Regions from separate parts of the Bradyrhizobium sp. 25ACV genome, predicted to be linked through region 2. Evidence: predicted binding sites of a transcription regulator. Region 2 holds the regulator's gene; each other region holds the start of a gene.

What was found. The regulator LexA, encoded in region 2, represses DNA repair genes until DNA is damaged. The targets are predictions, from matches to a motif close to TGTTCNNNNTGTGTTCNG.
Region 1: the regulator LexA is predicted to act here: its motif matches at 2,022-2,039, upstream of RAD04_RS15905 (nucleoid-associated protein).
Region 3: the regulator LexA is predicted to act here: its motif matches at 1,942-1,959, upstream of RAD04_RS37280 (DUF3072 domain-containing protein).

The regions. Positions count from the first base shown of each region.
Region 1 covers NZ_JAVAYO010000006.1:163,293-167,568, forward strand. Annotated here, with positions in the region: gene RAD04_RS15900 (GTP pyrophosphokinase) at 256-882, opposite strand; gene RAD04_RS15905 (nucleoid-associated protein) at 882-1,961, opposite strand; gene RAD04_RS15910 (hypothetical protein) at 2,121-2,855, opposite strand; gene RAD04_RS15915 (hypothetical protein) at 2,852-4,123, opposite strand; gene RAD04_RS15920 (hypothetical protein) at 4,224-4,276, shown strand, end outside.
Region 2 covers NZ_JAVAYO010000006.1:54,514-58,789, reverse strand. Annotated here, with positions in the region: gene RAD04_RS15410 (GAF domain-containing protein) at 1-622, opposite strand, end outside; gene RAD04_RS15405 (hypothetical protein) at 828-1,262, opposite strand; gene lexA (transcriptional repressor LexA) at 1,839-2,540, opposite strand; gene RAD04_RS15395 (molybdopterin molybdotransferase MoeA) at 2,717-3,928, opposite strand; gene RAD04_RS15390 (hypothetical protein) at 4,156-4,276, opposite strand, start outside.
Region 3 covers NZ_JAVAYO010000027.1:20,802-25,077, forward strand. Annotated here, with positions in the region: gene RAD04_RS37260 (Do family serine endopeptidase) at 1-702, shown strand, start outside; gene RAD04_RS37265 (hypothetical protein) at 743-967, shown strand; gene RAD04_RS37270 (hypothetical protein) at 979-1,341, shown strand; gene RAD04_RS37275 (DUF6496 domain-containing protein) at 1,353-1,631, opposite strand; gene RAD04_RS37280 (DUF3072 domain-containing protein) at 1,711-1,905, opposite strand; gene RAD04_RS37285 (hypothetical protein) at 2,021-2,242, shown strand; gene RAD04_RS37290 (hypothetical protein) at 2,262-2,468, shown strand; gene RAD04_RS37295 (hypothetical protein) at 2,580-2,828, opposite strand; gene RAD04_RS37300 (hypothetical protein) at 2,924-3,181, opposite strand; gene RAD04_RS37305 (hypothetical protein) at 3,323-3,544, shown strand; gene RAD04_RS37310 (HWE histidine kinase domain-containing protein) at 3,642-4,276, opposite strand, start outside.

The DNA of each region.
Region 1 (4,276 bases), 110 kb from region 2:
GGGCTGAAGGTAAAGCCGAAAGGCTGATCCGCCACAGCAACCCTGCGATATCCACCAATGGCCAAACGGCACACGAAGAGCAGCCCGCCATGGAAAGACGGTGACCCAATCACCGTGGCCACGCTGGAATGGTGCCTCGATCGGTTAAGGGACTGAATTGGACCGTGAGAAACCTCCAGTCCAATCCATGAACGGTACTGACGGTCCAGATATCGCGACATCTGCTCGCTATTCGCGAGCGCTGCTTGGATTTCCTCATGAACCCTCGAGAAGTAATCCCCCGTCGCTCGCTTCAATGAGTGCCATACTTTTGGCCGCCGACCTTTTCAATGAAGGGGTGGCTTGCACGTTCGGTTTGTAAATCGTGTCGTGAGTTAACTCACTGTATGCATGCTGAAGAAGGGTTCTAACCTGTATTTCACATGGCGTATCGGCGGGAATTTCGACAGACTCGAAATTGATCAGATTTCTGGATCGAACGATGTAGTGCAACGATTGATAGTCGAATTCATACGGGCGCAGCATTTGCTCTTGAACGTAGTCCCTGGCCTTCTCAGCAATCCAGTCGTTCACACTGAGAATGGCGTCATCTATCTTCTTTACTTCAGAGCCAAGCAGGACGACGTAGCGAATGCCGACTTTGTCTTCAATCTCGTCGTACGGGCTTTGATATTCTTTGCCGCGGTGAAACGCCTTTTGAAGTAGCGAGTCTTCCGCTTTCAGACGCGCTTTTACAGGGATCCTCAGGAAGACTTCGAGTCCTACCGGCGACGCAAACACCGAAATTGCTTCGGACAGCTTTTCGACGACAAATTTCCCCCAGGCCGAGTAGGCCGGGCTTTCACGCCGCCACCTTTCCAAAAACTCTTGCTCTCGGTTCATTACCGCTCATCTGTCAAAGATTGTCGGATCGTTATTCTCGTCCAACGATCCGAGCCCTCTCCGCCAAATTCCTTTGCTGTCCCTTCTCTGATTTCGACCGTCTTGTCATTCAGCGCGACTGCAGACACGGACAATTCAATGTCTGATCCGAAACGGAAGCGGCGGCGGCGCAGTCGATTTCCCATGGCGCTTGTATCTCTAACAACCGCCCGCATTGGAAACTTCTTTGCAGACAGGAAGTTCGAGAAAGAGTCTCGGTGCTCCACCGGCAGATACTTCTCCGCAAATTCGTTGGATGAAAACGTTTTCCCGTTCTCGGCTTTAACATATGTGTGCAGAGCGTCGACGATGTCGCGTCGCTTTTCTGTCGGCAGGCCGGATTGCTTTACGTAATCGCGGGTCAAATCGAAGAATCGAGCAGTCTCATAAGCCCCGTCTTGCGGAAGCTCACAGCCGAGAAACCCTTCATAAAAGTATTGCGCCGCCGTTTCTCGGTGTGTTGGCGAAATGTTCGTATCGAACACGTATGCGTGCCAACCTTCCTGCGGAGGCAGGCTTTCGTCCATCCGCACAAAGAGGGCGACCTTATATAGACGCTGAGCAGCTGTTAGGAAGAGATCGTCTAAGAACTCAGTGAGAGTTTTCTCCCGGCTTTTGTATCGGCGAAACCCTGTTTGCTTCTCGGCCTTTATCACGCCGACAAACTTGTGATCTGCGCCGCCTACGGTGCCATCAAAAACCAATACGACGCCGCCCGGAATGTTCGAGTGACGCTGTTCATCCGCTAACCGATTGGGAATTCGTCGTGAAAATTCTAGGAACTCTTCATCGGTTGCTTCGAGTAGCTCACATACATTGTGGAAGTGGCTGCCGGCCTCGAACTTGGCGATCTGCATCAGGAGGCTCTTCGCTTCAGCCGACAGAGCTTCCGTGATCCGAAGCTTGAACTGTTCGATTGCCTTCTCGGGCAGCTGCTCAAGCATGTCAGCGCATATTGGATCAACGCGCCGCTTGTCCGCACCTCTCCGAAAAACCTCATGCGCGGAAATTCGGTTTACCTTCAGGTTCTCAAGTAACATCTGCTTCCATCCCCCAGCACCACCGTGCACCAAAAGATGGAATTTTCGTCAAAGCTCAACCGGAACATATCAAGAACGATATCATCTATTCGTCCTATGTCAACGTCTGGCCACGCAAACATTCGATAAACAGCGAGAGCGGGCCTCCAGGCGGCCCCCTCACGCCGCCATCCGCCCCGCCCTCCAAGTCTTCCAGTCCATCGGCTTTGGCCTTATCGGCTTCCCTGTGCGATCCTCCGCCCAGCGGTGGACCACGCGCTGGGCGACGCCATCGCGTGCTACGGTCGTAAGTACCGCATGGCCGCCGACAACGTGGCGTCCATCGAAGGGTTTGCGGCGCTGAATCTCCATGCAGTGCAGCAGATAAGATTCAGGATCTACCTTCTCCAGGTCGGCAAGCAAGTCATAGCCCGCCGCCTGAAATTCCTCACGCGATGGCGGCGGCATCGAAATGATCGGCAATTCCGTCAAACTCGCCGCAACGTGCTTTTCCTCAAACTCAGCGCTCTGTCTGACCAACAAAGCTTTTGGTGTGCCGGCTGTCTCTAGTTCAATGGAATAGATCGCTGGCCGATCTTCTTTTTCATGCCAACCAGCCAGCACAACGCAAGATGCCGCGTCTCCATTGCGATATTCGCGCGCGTAGCGCTGGAAATGATGGTTGATCTGGAATTCCGCGGTTTCAATCAAATTATCAAATGACTTGTAGGCGAGACGACCCCATAGCCATTCGCCGAACTGCGCCGGACCAGTCGCAGCCACTACAGCGTTCAACCGATACAGACGATGGGCCTTATTTAAGTTCACATCGTCTGGAACCCCTTCGAAGTACGAAACGCCGTCCGCCAGTAGGAATGCTGCGTCACCTCGAACGAAACCATTTATTGCGCTCATGGCCGAACCTCCAGGCCAGCACGTAATTCTGCTTGCGCCGCAGCGCCCTTGCCAGCGGCCACAGTGTCCGCAATCGCCCTGGCCGTGTGCTTTATGATGGATTCTGTCGCGCGATCGTATGCGCTTGCGGCACTATCGCCGCCGCGCTGCGGAAGCTTCGCGGCGTTTGGATCTGCGTTGTTAGCGGAAGATGGCCGCGACGCCGGCAGTGGAACTCCGCCGGGAAATTCGACCTTGGACTGCTGCTCAGCCGCAGCCTGCAGCATGTCGCGAGCGAGCTGTGCCTTGGCGCGAATAAGCTCTAGGCCGGCGACAATCTCAAGATTCTCAGGCTTCCCTGAGGCATTCAGATGCTCGATTGCGCGGGTGATCTGGTCGACATCTTGCGGCAAGCCCCGCACGGCCTTTTGCATGATATCCGCAGCATCAGCCCATCGGTTGAAGGTTTCCTGTCCGCTTCCAGGCGTGATGTTCTGCGAGGCAACCGCTGTCTTTACGAGATCGTTGGCCTTACCAATAAGGTCATCCAGCCAACCGCCAATATCAGCGGCAGTCGACTTGAACTGGGCAGCGAGTTGAGCAGAGGACTGTTTCCAGGCACGATCGAATGCGGCGGCCTTAGCGACCGTGGCGCCATCTATCACGGCGCCGGCCGCTTCGGCTCCCTGCGCGATATCCTCAAACGACTTGCTTCCGTTGCGAATTGCCTCAACCCAACTCTCGGAAAGACCGAGCATCTGCGCTGCTTTGGTCTTCTCTGGAATCGACTGAAACTTATTAATCAGATCGATGCCGATAGGCAGAAGCTGGTTCAGGCTGATAATCTGCCCATTACGGTCCTTGTACTTGATGTTGTTAGCATCAAGCAGCTTCGTCAGTGAGTTTTCATTTTCCTTGGCGTCGGCCAGCAGTGAGGCGACCTTGCGCAGATCGGTAACAGACTCCTGCGAAGAAACACCGCCCTGCCCTGTAGCAAATTGGATCTGCTGGAATCGCTCTGCAGTAAGACCGGTGAATTCAGCGTTCTTCTGCAGGTCAGCAAGTTCGCTATTGACCTTGGTAAGCGCAGCAAGGAGCCCGCCAACCAAGCCGGTAACACCGGCAGCGGCAACGCCAAGCGTCGCGAACCCGCCCGCCGTTGGGTTGAGGTTAGCAAACGAACGCTCGATGCGGTCCATCGCAGCATCCGCCATGTCGCCAGCTTGATTCAGATCGCTTTGGAATTGGTCCAGCTTCGCGCCGAGTTGAACTACCAAGTCGTTTGCCATTGATTTCCTATTGGTGATTGCGCGCTACGTAACGTCGTGCGGGTTTTCGTATCGCGCCTGGTGTGTTAGACCGCGCTCCTCACCACTGAAGGAGCGCGTTTTGGCTAAGAAGACCAAGAAGACTGTTCGCCGTGAGTGGACCAAGGAAGACAT
Region 2 (4,276 bases):
GGAAAGTCAGGACCCATGTCTGGTCGGTGCCGGTTCGGTAGGGCACGCCGACGCCGAGATTGATCCCGACCTTGGCTGCGTCCTCCCAGCGCAGGAAGCTCTTGGCGTCGTGCAAGTCCTTGATGATCAGCGGCAGGCCAGCCTTCCAGGTGCGTCCGGGCAGTCCAAAGCCGCGAGGAAATCTGGTGTGGCGGGAGTTGAATTCGAACATGTCAGCTGCGCCGTAATAGCCGTCGACGAGGCCCATCTCGTGGGAGAGATCAGGATCGTTGTGCCAGAGTTCGATCGCGCCGACATGCGCCTCGTCGCCGCCGCAGAACAGCACCATCACGGCTTGCAGGAATTCGCCTGCGAACACCGGCACCGCCACGCCGCAAGTGAGGCCGGCCGCGACGGCCTGATCGGTCCGCTTGAAATAGGAGTTGGCGAATTTCGTGAGGATGATTGGATGGCCGCAGGCCCAGGCCTTGCCTGGAAGCCCCTCGTCATATCCGAAGTTCAGCTCTTCGCTGAAGGCCTTGAACGCGGACAGCCCTTCATCGTAGAGGCCGCCGCCGAATTCCAGCCGCATGCGCGTCCGGTCAGGCACCCAGAGTTCAACGACGCGAATGAAGGTTTTCATCGAGCGTGTCCGCCGCCTCAAACCACGACAGCATCGGTCATTTGGCTGCGGAGCGGAGGTTCAAAATTCAGGCAGGACGGCCCAAACTTCGTGCGGCGACGAGGTTCGCCGCTCGAATTTCGTGAAACAAAAACCCACCGGGCTCGCCGGCCTCGGCCGGCGACGGCATTTCAATCCTGGCCCTCGACCCGTCGGCCGGAGGGCGTCAGCCGATCGGCAGTCGCGTGACCGTCGGGCGACTGTCGGCGATGATCTGCGGCTTGTGCTCGCGCTCGCCGATCGGCTGGGTCACGGGCAGTTGCAGCACGGTTGCGCGCTGGCCTTCGACGAGCTGCGTCACCAGCACGGATTTGCCGTCCGGGAATTCGATCGCATCATGATGGCGATCGGGAATGTGCGGATCGATCTTGCCGAACTTGCCGACGCGGGAGTTGACGGTGCGCGTCCAGATCCAGCGGTTGTCGTAACGGACGTTGTCGGCGAAAGCGAGCTCCGTTCCCGGCAGCAGGCAGACTGCGACGGAGAGATCGGCTTCGGAGGCGAAGCCGCGCGTCGAGGTGCCGCGGAATGTTGTCGTGACGATCGTCTCGCCGACTTCTGCGGGGCGCGTCGCGACGGCATGCAGGCTGTAGTCACACATCGGGTGCTCCTCAATGCAGAGATAGCGACCCGCACCTCTTTCGGAGGCGCAGGCCCCTACCAGAGTGGAAGCACGTGACGGTCTGCTTGGTTGTAGGCAAATCTGCGGCTGGGATCCGCGAGCCCCGATCACATTATCTTTTCCATCTTTTCCGAATTCGATAGGAACAAAGTCGGCTTCCGTGCATTTGGCAGGCGCGCGTCAACGACCGGCGAAACCAGCCAGCCCGAGTATCGCCAGCTCGGCTGTGTACGCGCTGCATCGCGGTCGTTGCGGATTTTCTAGATCACGGCCGTGTCCTGGCCGACATGATGACGCGCCCAGCGTTGCTGCGGTTGCGCTCAAACGATCTGGCGCATTCGGGCTGTCCCCCTCGACCTCGAAAGGCCGCGAAGCGATGTTGCTTCGCGCGGCCTGCCGGGGATGTCGCGGACAAGGAGGGGCCAGATAATCTGTGCAGTACCAGAAAGACTATCCAGCCGGAGCGGACCATCATCCGCTCCAATCTCTGATCGGCGATGCCGATCGAAGGCGCGCGCGAGGCGCTGAGTACTTCCGGTATGAGTAGTTCCGGTATCAGTACTTGCGATAAAGCCCGATCAGCTTGCCCTGAATCTTCACGCGGTTCGGCGGCAGGATGCGCACCTCATAAGCGGCGTTGGCGGGCTCCAGCGCGATCGAGGCGCCGCGGCGGCGGAAACGCTTGAGCGTGGCTTCCTCGTCGTCGATCAGCGCCACCACGATGTCGCCGGTATCGGCGCTCTCGTTGCGCTGGATCAACGCCATGTCGCCGTCGAGGATGCCGGCCTCGACCATGGAATCGCCGCGCACTTCGAGCGCGTAATGCTCGCCGGAGCCGAGCATGTCGGGCGGCACGCTGATGGTGTGGCTGCGGGTCTGCAATGCCTCGATCGGAGTGCCGGCCGCGATGCGGCCCATCACCGGCACCGCAACGGGCCGCTCGCCCTCGTCCGCGGACGCGCTGGAGCTCGCGCGGACCTTGCCGAGATTGCCCTCGATGACGCTTGGCGTGAAGCCGCGTCGGTTGCCGGCGGCAGCCTGGAGCTCCGGCAGCTTGATCACTTCGATGGCCCGGGCGCGGTTGGGCAGGCGGCGGATGAAGCCGCGCTCTTCGAGCGCGGTGATCAGGCGGTGGATGCCTGACTTCGAGCGCAGATCGAGCGCATCCTTCATCTCGTCGAAGGACGGCGGCACGCCGCTTTCCTTCAAGCGTTCGCTGATGAACCGCAGAAGCTCGTATTGTTTGCGCGTTAACATCTCGACCAAAGTCCCCCGGTTGATGTCGTTCGATTCCGAGACGATGAATTCAGCGATAAGCCGCTACATCCTCGAAACAAATCATGAACGGACACTATATGTTCGATACATGTTCCGCAACTGCTTAATTTACCGTGAACAGAGCGAAGCTCGCGGAATGCGTGTGGCCGCGCAGGTCAGACGGGGAGCCTTAGCATCTCGCAGGGGCTGCCGGCCTCGGCCTTTGGCGCAAACGGTGCGCGCACGAGAAGTACCTGTGCTGCAGCAAGATTCGCAAGCAGAGAGGAGTCTTGATGGCTGACGGGAAGGGCGACGAGCGTGCCATCGTCGCGCTTTTCCAGGCGCGCGCGCAGATAATCCTCGCGCTGGTCGTTGGCGCTGAGATCGCGGCCCAGCACGACGCGCTCGCGATGGTGATGAATCACCGAACGGCCCGACAGCGCGCGAATCAGCGGCACCATGAACAGGAAGGCGCAGACATAGGACGATACGGGATTGCCGGGCAGGCCGATGACGCCCATCGTCCCTAACCGTCCGTGCATCATCGGCTTGCCGGGCCGCATCGCGATCTTCCAGAACGCCATCGCGATGCCTTCTTCCTTGAGCGCCTGCTGGACCAGATCGTGGTCGCCGACCGATGCGCCTCCGGTCGTAACCAGGACGTCGGCGCCGCTTTCGCGCGCGCGGCGGATGCCGGCGGTGGTGGCCTCCAGCGTATCGGCGGCAACACCGAGGTCGATGGTCTCGGCGCCCTCGCTGCGGGCGAGCGCGTGCAGGGCATAGCCGTTGGAATAGACGATCTGGCCGTGCCCGGGCGTTGAGCCCGGCATCACCAGTTCATCGCCGGTGGCGAGGATCGCGACCTTCGGACGGCGGCAGACGGCGAGAAGCGGGTGATTCATTCCAGCGGCGAGGGCGAGATCGCGCTCCGTCAGACGGGTTCCCTTGCACAGGAGAACGTCGCCCTCGCGGAAATCGACGCCGGCGGGGCGGATGTGCCGACCCACGATCGCGGCTTCCTTGATCGTTATGTGCTGGCCCTCGGCGATCGTGTCCTCCTGGATCACGACAGCATCGGCGCCGTCGGGAACGACGCCCCCGGTGAAGATCCGCACGGCTTCGCCGGCGCCGACCTTTCCCGCGAACGGACGGCCCGCTGCGACCTCACCGATCATCATCAGCCTTGAATCGATTGTCGCCGCATCGGCCGCGCGCACGGCATAGCCGTCCATCGCCGACATCGCCTGGGGCGGTTGGGTGCGCCGCGCAGCGACGTCCTGCGCGAGCACGCGATGGTAGGCTTCGTCGAGCGAAACCGTCTCTGCAGGCAGCGGCGCTGCACCCGCCAGCACCGCAGCAAGGGCGTCGGAAACCGGCATCAAGGCCACGGCGAAACTCCTGCTCGGCACGTTCGGACGAAATGTTCCGACAGTCTTCTAACCGAGCGCGGGAGCAGAGGCAAAATTGCGGAGCGGGCACGATTTATCCTGCCGCTTTCAGCCCTGGATGGAAGGCAGGCTCAGGCCTGGCGTGGCATGATCCAGAGAACGAGACCGATCAGCAGGAGGGTGGCCATGGTGAGGACGAGAATGACGAGTGCCACGGCCAACATCGCTCAACTCCCGCTCGGCCGGTCCGGCCCGTCGTCCAGCGCGACGTCGGGAGCCTTCGGGCCTTGATCCTTGTCGGGCAGCGGATCGGCCTGGGATTTCAGGTCGGCGGCCTTGCTGATCAGC
Region 3 (4,276 bases), on a different contig from region 2:
ATCGGCTTCGACATTCCGGCCTCGACCGCAAAGCTCGTCGTCGCGCAGCTGAAGGACAAGGGCGCCGTGACCCGTGGCTGGCTCGGCGTGCAAGTGCAGCCGGTCACCGCCGAGATTGCCGAAAGCCTCGGGCTGAAGGAGGCGCGCGGTGCGATCGTCGACAATCCGCAGGATGGCAGCCCGGCGGCGAAGGCCGGCATCGAGGCGGGTGACGTCATCACCGCCGTCAACGGCACCGCGATCAAGGATTCCCGCGACCTCGCCCGCACGATCGCGACCCTTGCGCCGGGCACGTCCGTGAAGCTCGACGTCTTCCACAAGGGCGACAGCAAAACGGTGACGCTCGCGCTCGGCGAACTGCCGAACCAGCGGCAGGCCCAGGGAGACCTCAAGACGGGTGAGGCCAAGACGCAGTCGAACGCCGACACGCCGCGCCTCGGTCTTGCTTTGGCTCCGGCCGGTGACGTCCAGGGCGCTGGCCAGAAGGGCGTTGTCGTCACCGAAGTCGATCCGCAAGGGCCGGCGGCGCAGCGCGGCATCCAGACCGGCGACGTCATCCTCAATGTCGGCGGCAAGGCCGTCGCCAATGTCGGCGATGTCCGTTCCGAGCTGGCGCAGGCCAAATCGTCCGGCAAGCGCAGCGTGCTGTTGCAGGTCAGAAGCGCGCAGGCGACCCGCTTCGTCGCGGTGCCACTCGCCTGAGGCGAACGTCGATCGGCATGGATCAAGAAAGGCGGCCCTCGTGGCCGCCTTTTTCGTTCGCCTTCAGGACTCCCGGGAGGCGATCGATAACATTCTCGTTAACGGCAGCGACGATGACGCGGTTCGTCCGAAAAAGCCGTGTTCGCTCATCAAAGTTCCGACTCGTGCAGGTCGCCGGCGGCAACGATGCCGCCGGGACCAGTTGCAAGCGTGGAACTTCGAACTTGCCGCCGGCTTCTGGAACTGGCCGCTGGTTCGCATTTGATCGGTGCCGACATGGATCGATTGAAGCTCTCGCTGAGGAGGGCGCTACTCGTGGCGCCAATCGTGCTCTGGGGCGGAAACGCCCTCGGGCGGGACGACGGCCGCTACGCGGACTCACCCCTGAAGCCATGGTTCGACAGCCTGCGCAGCCACCTTGGTCCGTGCTGCTCGGATGCGGATGGTTTTGCCGTCGCCGATCCCGACTGGGAGTCGCATAACGGGCATTATCGCGTGCGTCTCGACGGCGAGTGGATCGAGGTGCCGGACGAAGCCGTCATCACCGAGCCGAACCGGGCCGGCCGCACCATGGTGTGGCCGGTGAAGACCGCGTTCGGCGTTTCGATCCGCTGCTTCATGCCGGGCAGCATGATCTGACACGGGCCAAGTCAGCGCTTGCTGGATTTGCGCTTCGACGATTTCTTGGTTGTCCTCTTCTTGGTCGTCCTCTTCTTGGACGTCTTCTTGGCAGCCTTCTTCGGGACCTTCTTGCCCTTCTTGCGCGCCTTCGAGAGTCCGATCGCGATCGCCTGCTTGCGACTCTTCACGCGTCCGCCACGGCCTTTGCGACCGCTCTTTGCCGTGCCCTTCTTGTAGCGGCGCATCTCGCTTTCGACATCGCTGCCGGAGCTGCGTGAGTAGCGGCGCTTCTTTGCCTTGCGTGCCATGCATGTTCTCCCTTGGCCGGGGAGAACCATTCGACACGGGCATGGTTCCGAAGGACGCGGACAGCGTTCCAGGCGCAGCCTAGAAGGAATTCGCCAGCTCGATCTCCGCTTCCAGCACCTGAATGCGCCGTGCGGCCTCGGTGAAGGACAGATCGCGCGCATATTGTGCTGGCTGATACGCTTCTTCACTCAGCCGTTTCAGCCTCAGCCCCTGCGTCCGCGTCATCTGCTCGGCGAGGAAAACCCTGGCGTCGTATTTGCCTTGAACCTGCATGTCGCTTCTCCGTCCTGAAATCGTGACTTGACTATATGTTCTTATTTTGTTCTAACAAGCCATGGACAATAGAATTAATGAAATTCGACGTAAAATCAGCGCCTTGAGGGTTGAGATGGCCGGCGTCGAGGCCTCCGTGCGCGATCTCATCAACGGCGACCGCGATTGCGTCCAGCAGGCCCTGGCGCAGATGGATCTGCGCCGGAAGGTCAATTTGCTGATCGGCGAATGGAAGGCTGCCGGCGGCGGCGATGTCCTGCCTGACGTTCGCGACCGGGTGCGCCTTCGTCTCGTGAAGACAGCCGGCAATCCCGAGCGCGCGAGCACGCGGCGCTGAAACCTTTTGGGGGGGCGTCGTGGAGGAAGACCCCGACACTTACCGGATCTTGAGGTTGCGCGCCGAGATTCTCGAATTGGGCTCTGCCATCCGGCAATTGCAGCGTGCGGGGCTCGACGATGCTGCGGCCCAACTTCTGATCGGACGCAAGCGGGCGCAGCTCGAGCAACTCGTGAAGAGGAATTCTGCGAGCCGCGCGCTCAACTCTGAGACGCGTCGCCCGTAACGAGCTGACGCGGGCGCTCGACGATGTGGCGCTCGATTGCCGACCCGCATCAAGAAACAAGAAAAAAGCCCCGCGTTGCCGCGGGGCTTTTGATGTCATGTCGGCCTGAGCTCACTTGGTATTGCTCATGCCCTTGCTGCTCTTGTTCGTCATGGTGCCGCCCTGGTCCGAGCCGGGACCGGAGCCGCCCTGGCCGGAAGGATCCGCGCCCTTCGAGGCCTTGGTGTTGGCGCCCGTGGTCTGCGAGGACGACATTGATGATCCGTGTTTGGCCTTGTGCGACTTGGCCTGTGCGGCGAGCGGCGCGGCGGCGAGGCCGGTGGCCAGCATTGCGGTGAGAACGAGCTTTGCCGTTGTCATGCGGGGAACTCCCTGAGTTAAATTGACGCAGGCAGCCAACCGCTATTTGCCGAAGGAGTTCCCGACAATCGCATCTGCCGCGCCGCACGCACGCTTCAAGATTGCTTGTCCTCTGCGAGGATGAACACGACGCCGGTGAGTGTCGCGCCGATCGCGAACGTCGTCACCAATGTGAGGGCGAAGACGATTGCGGCCTGGCTTCCGCCGTGATCGAGCAGCCTGGCGACGGCGGGATTGGACAGGATCAGCGCGAGGCTGAAGGCGAGGCCGAGGGCTGCCCCCATCATCGCATGCGTCATCAGCTTGATGAGGCCGGTGGGAGAGATCAAGTCCGACGACTTTTTTGCGCGCATGGGAACTGCATCCCGACTGGCATGCAAACGCGGGCGATATTCACCGGTTCCAAACGCATGAAGGATTTGTCATCACCGGCTTCATCCGACGTTCATGCCGGGCCTGCGAGGATAAGCGTCGGCAAAACGGGAACATTCGATATGGGTAAGGTAGTCTTTCTTTACCGCTCGCTGGCCTATCGCAACGCGGCTGCGGACATGCTGCGCAAGGCCCGCAAACTGCCGCGCGGTGCGGACCGAAGTGCGGCCCGCCGCTACGCGAGGGCGCTACGCGATCTCGCTCAGACGGAAGCCTGGCTCGAAGGACGCCTCGCCGAGGAAGTGCGGCCGCCGCGGCAAACCAGGATGGCGGCGTCGGGCTAAAGCATGATCCGGAAAAGTGCGCAGCGGTTTTCCGAAGAGATCATGCTCAAACGGCAGACCAAAGCGCGATGACGATTCATCCTGATCGCATCGCGCTTTAGCCCGAGGCGCGTTGCAATTCGGCTGAGCTGGGGGCGTCGAATTTTCCGGAGGCGGTCGTCGCCGTCTTGCGTGTCAGCGGCACCTTGAGGCGGCACAACAGTCCTTCGGCTCGCCAATCGAATTGCGCCTGTCCACCGAGCTGGGACTCGACGCTCGCAAGCAGGCTCCGCGTGCCGAAGCCGCGCGATTTCGGCGTCATGACGAGCGGACCGCCGGATTCCTCCCAGCTCAGCGTCAGCAGATGGTCCTCGACCTGCCAGCCGATCGTGAGCCGTCCCGACCTGGTCGAGAGTGCGCCATACTTGGCCGAGTTGGTGAAGAGCTCGTGCAACGCGAGCGCCAGCGTCTGAGCCGTCGCCGGCACCAACTGGACCTCCGGACCCGCCAATACGATCTGTCCGCCGAGCGAATAGGGCGCAAGCTCCTCGTCGATCAGCTTGGAGAGCTCCGCGCCCTGCCAGCTCGACAGCGACAGGATCGTGTGCACGCGCGCCAGCGCATTGATGCGTCCCTCGACGGCGTTGACATAGGCCTTGACCTCGTCGGCGCGGGTGAGGCGGACGATCGACTGCGCCAGCGCCAGCGCATTCTTGGCGCGGTGATCGACTTCCCGCGCCAGCAAATTCTGCC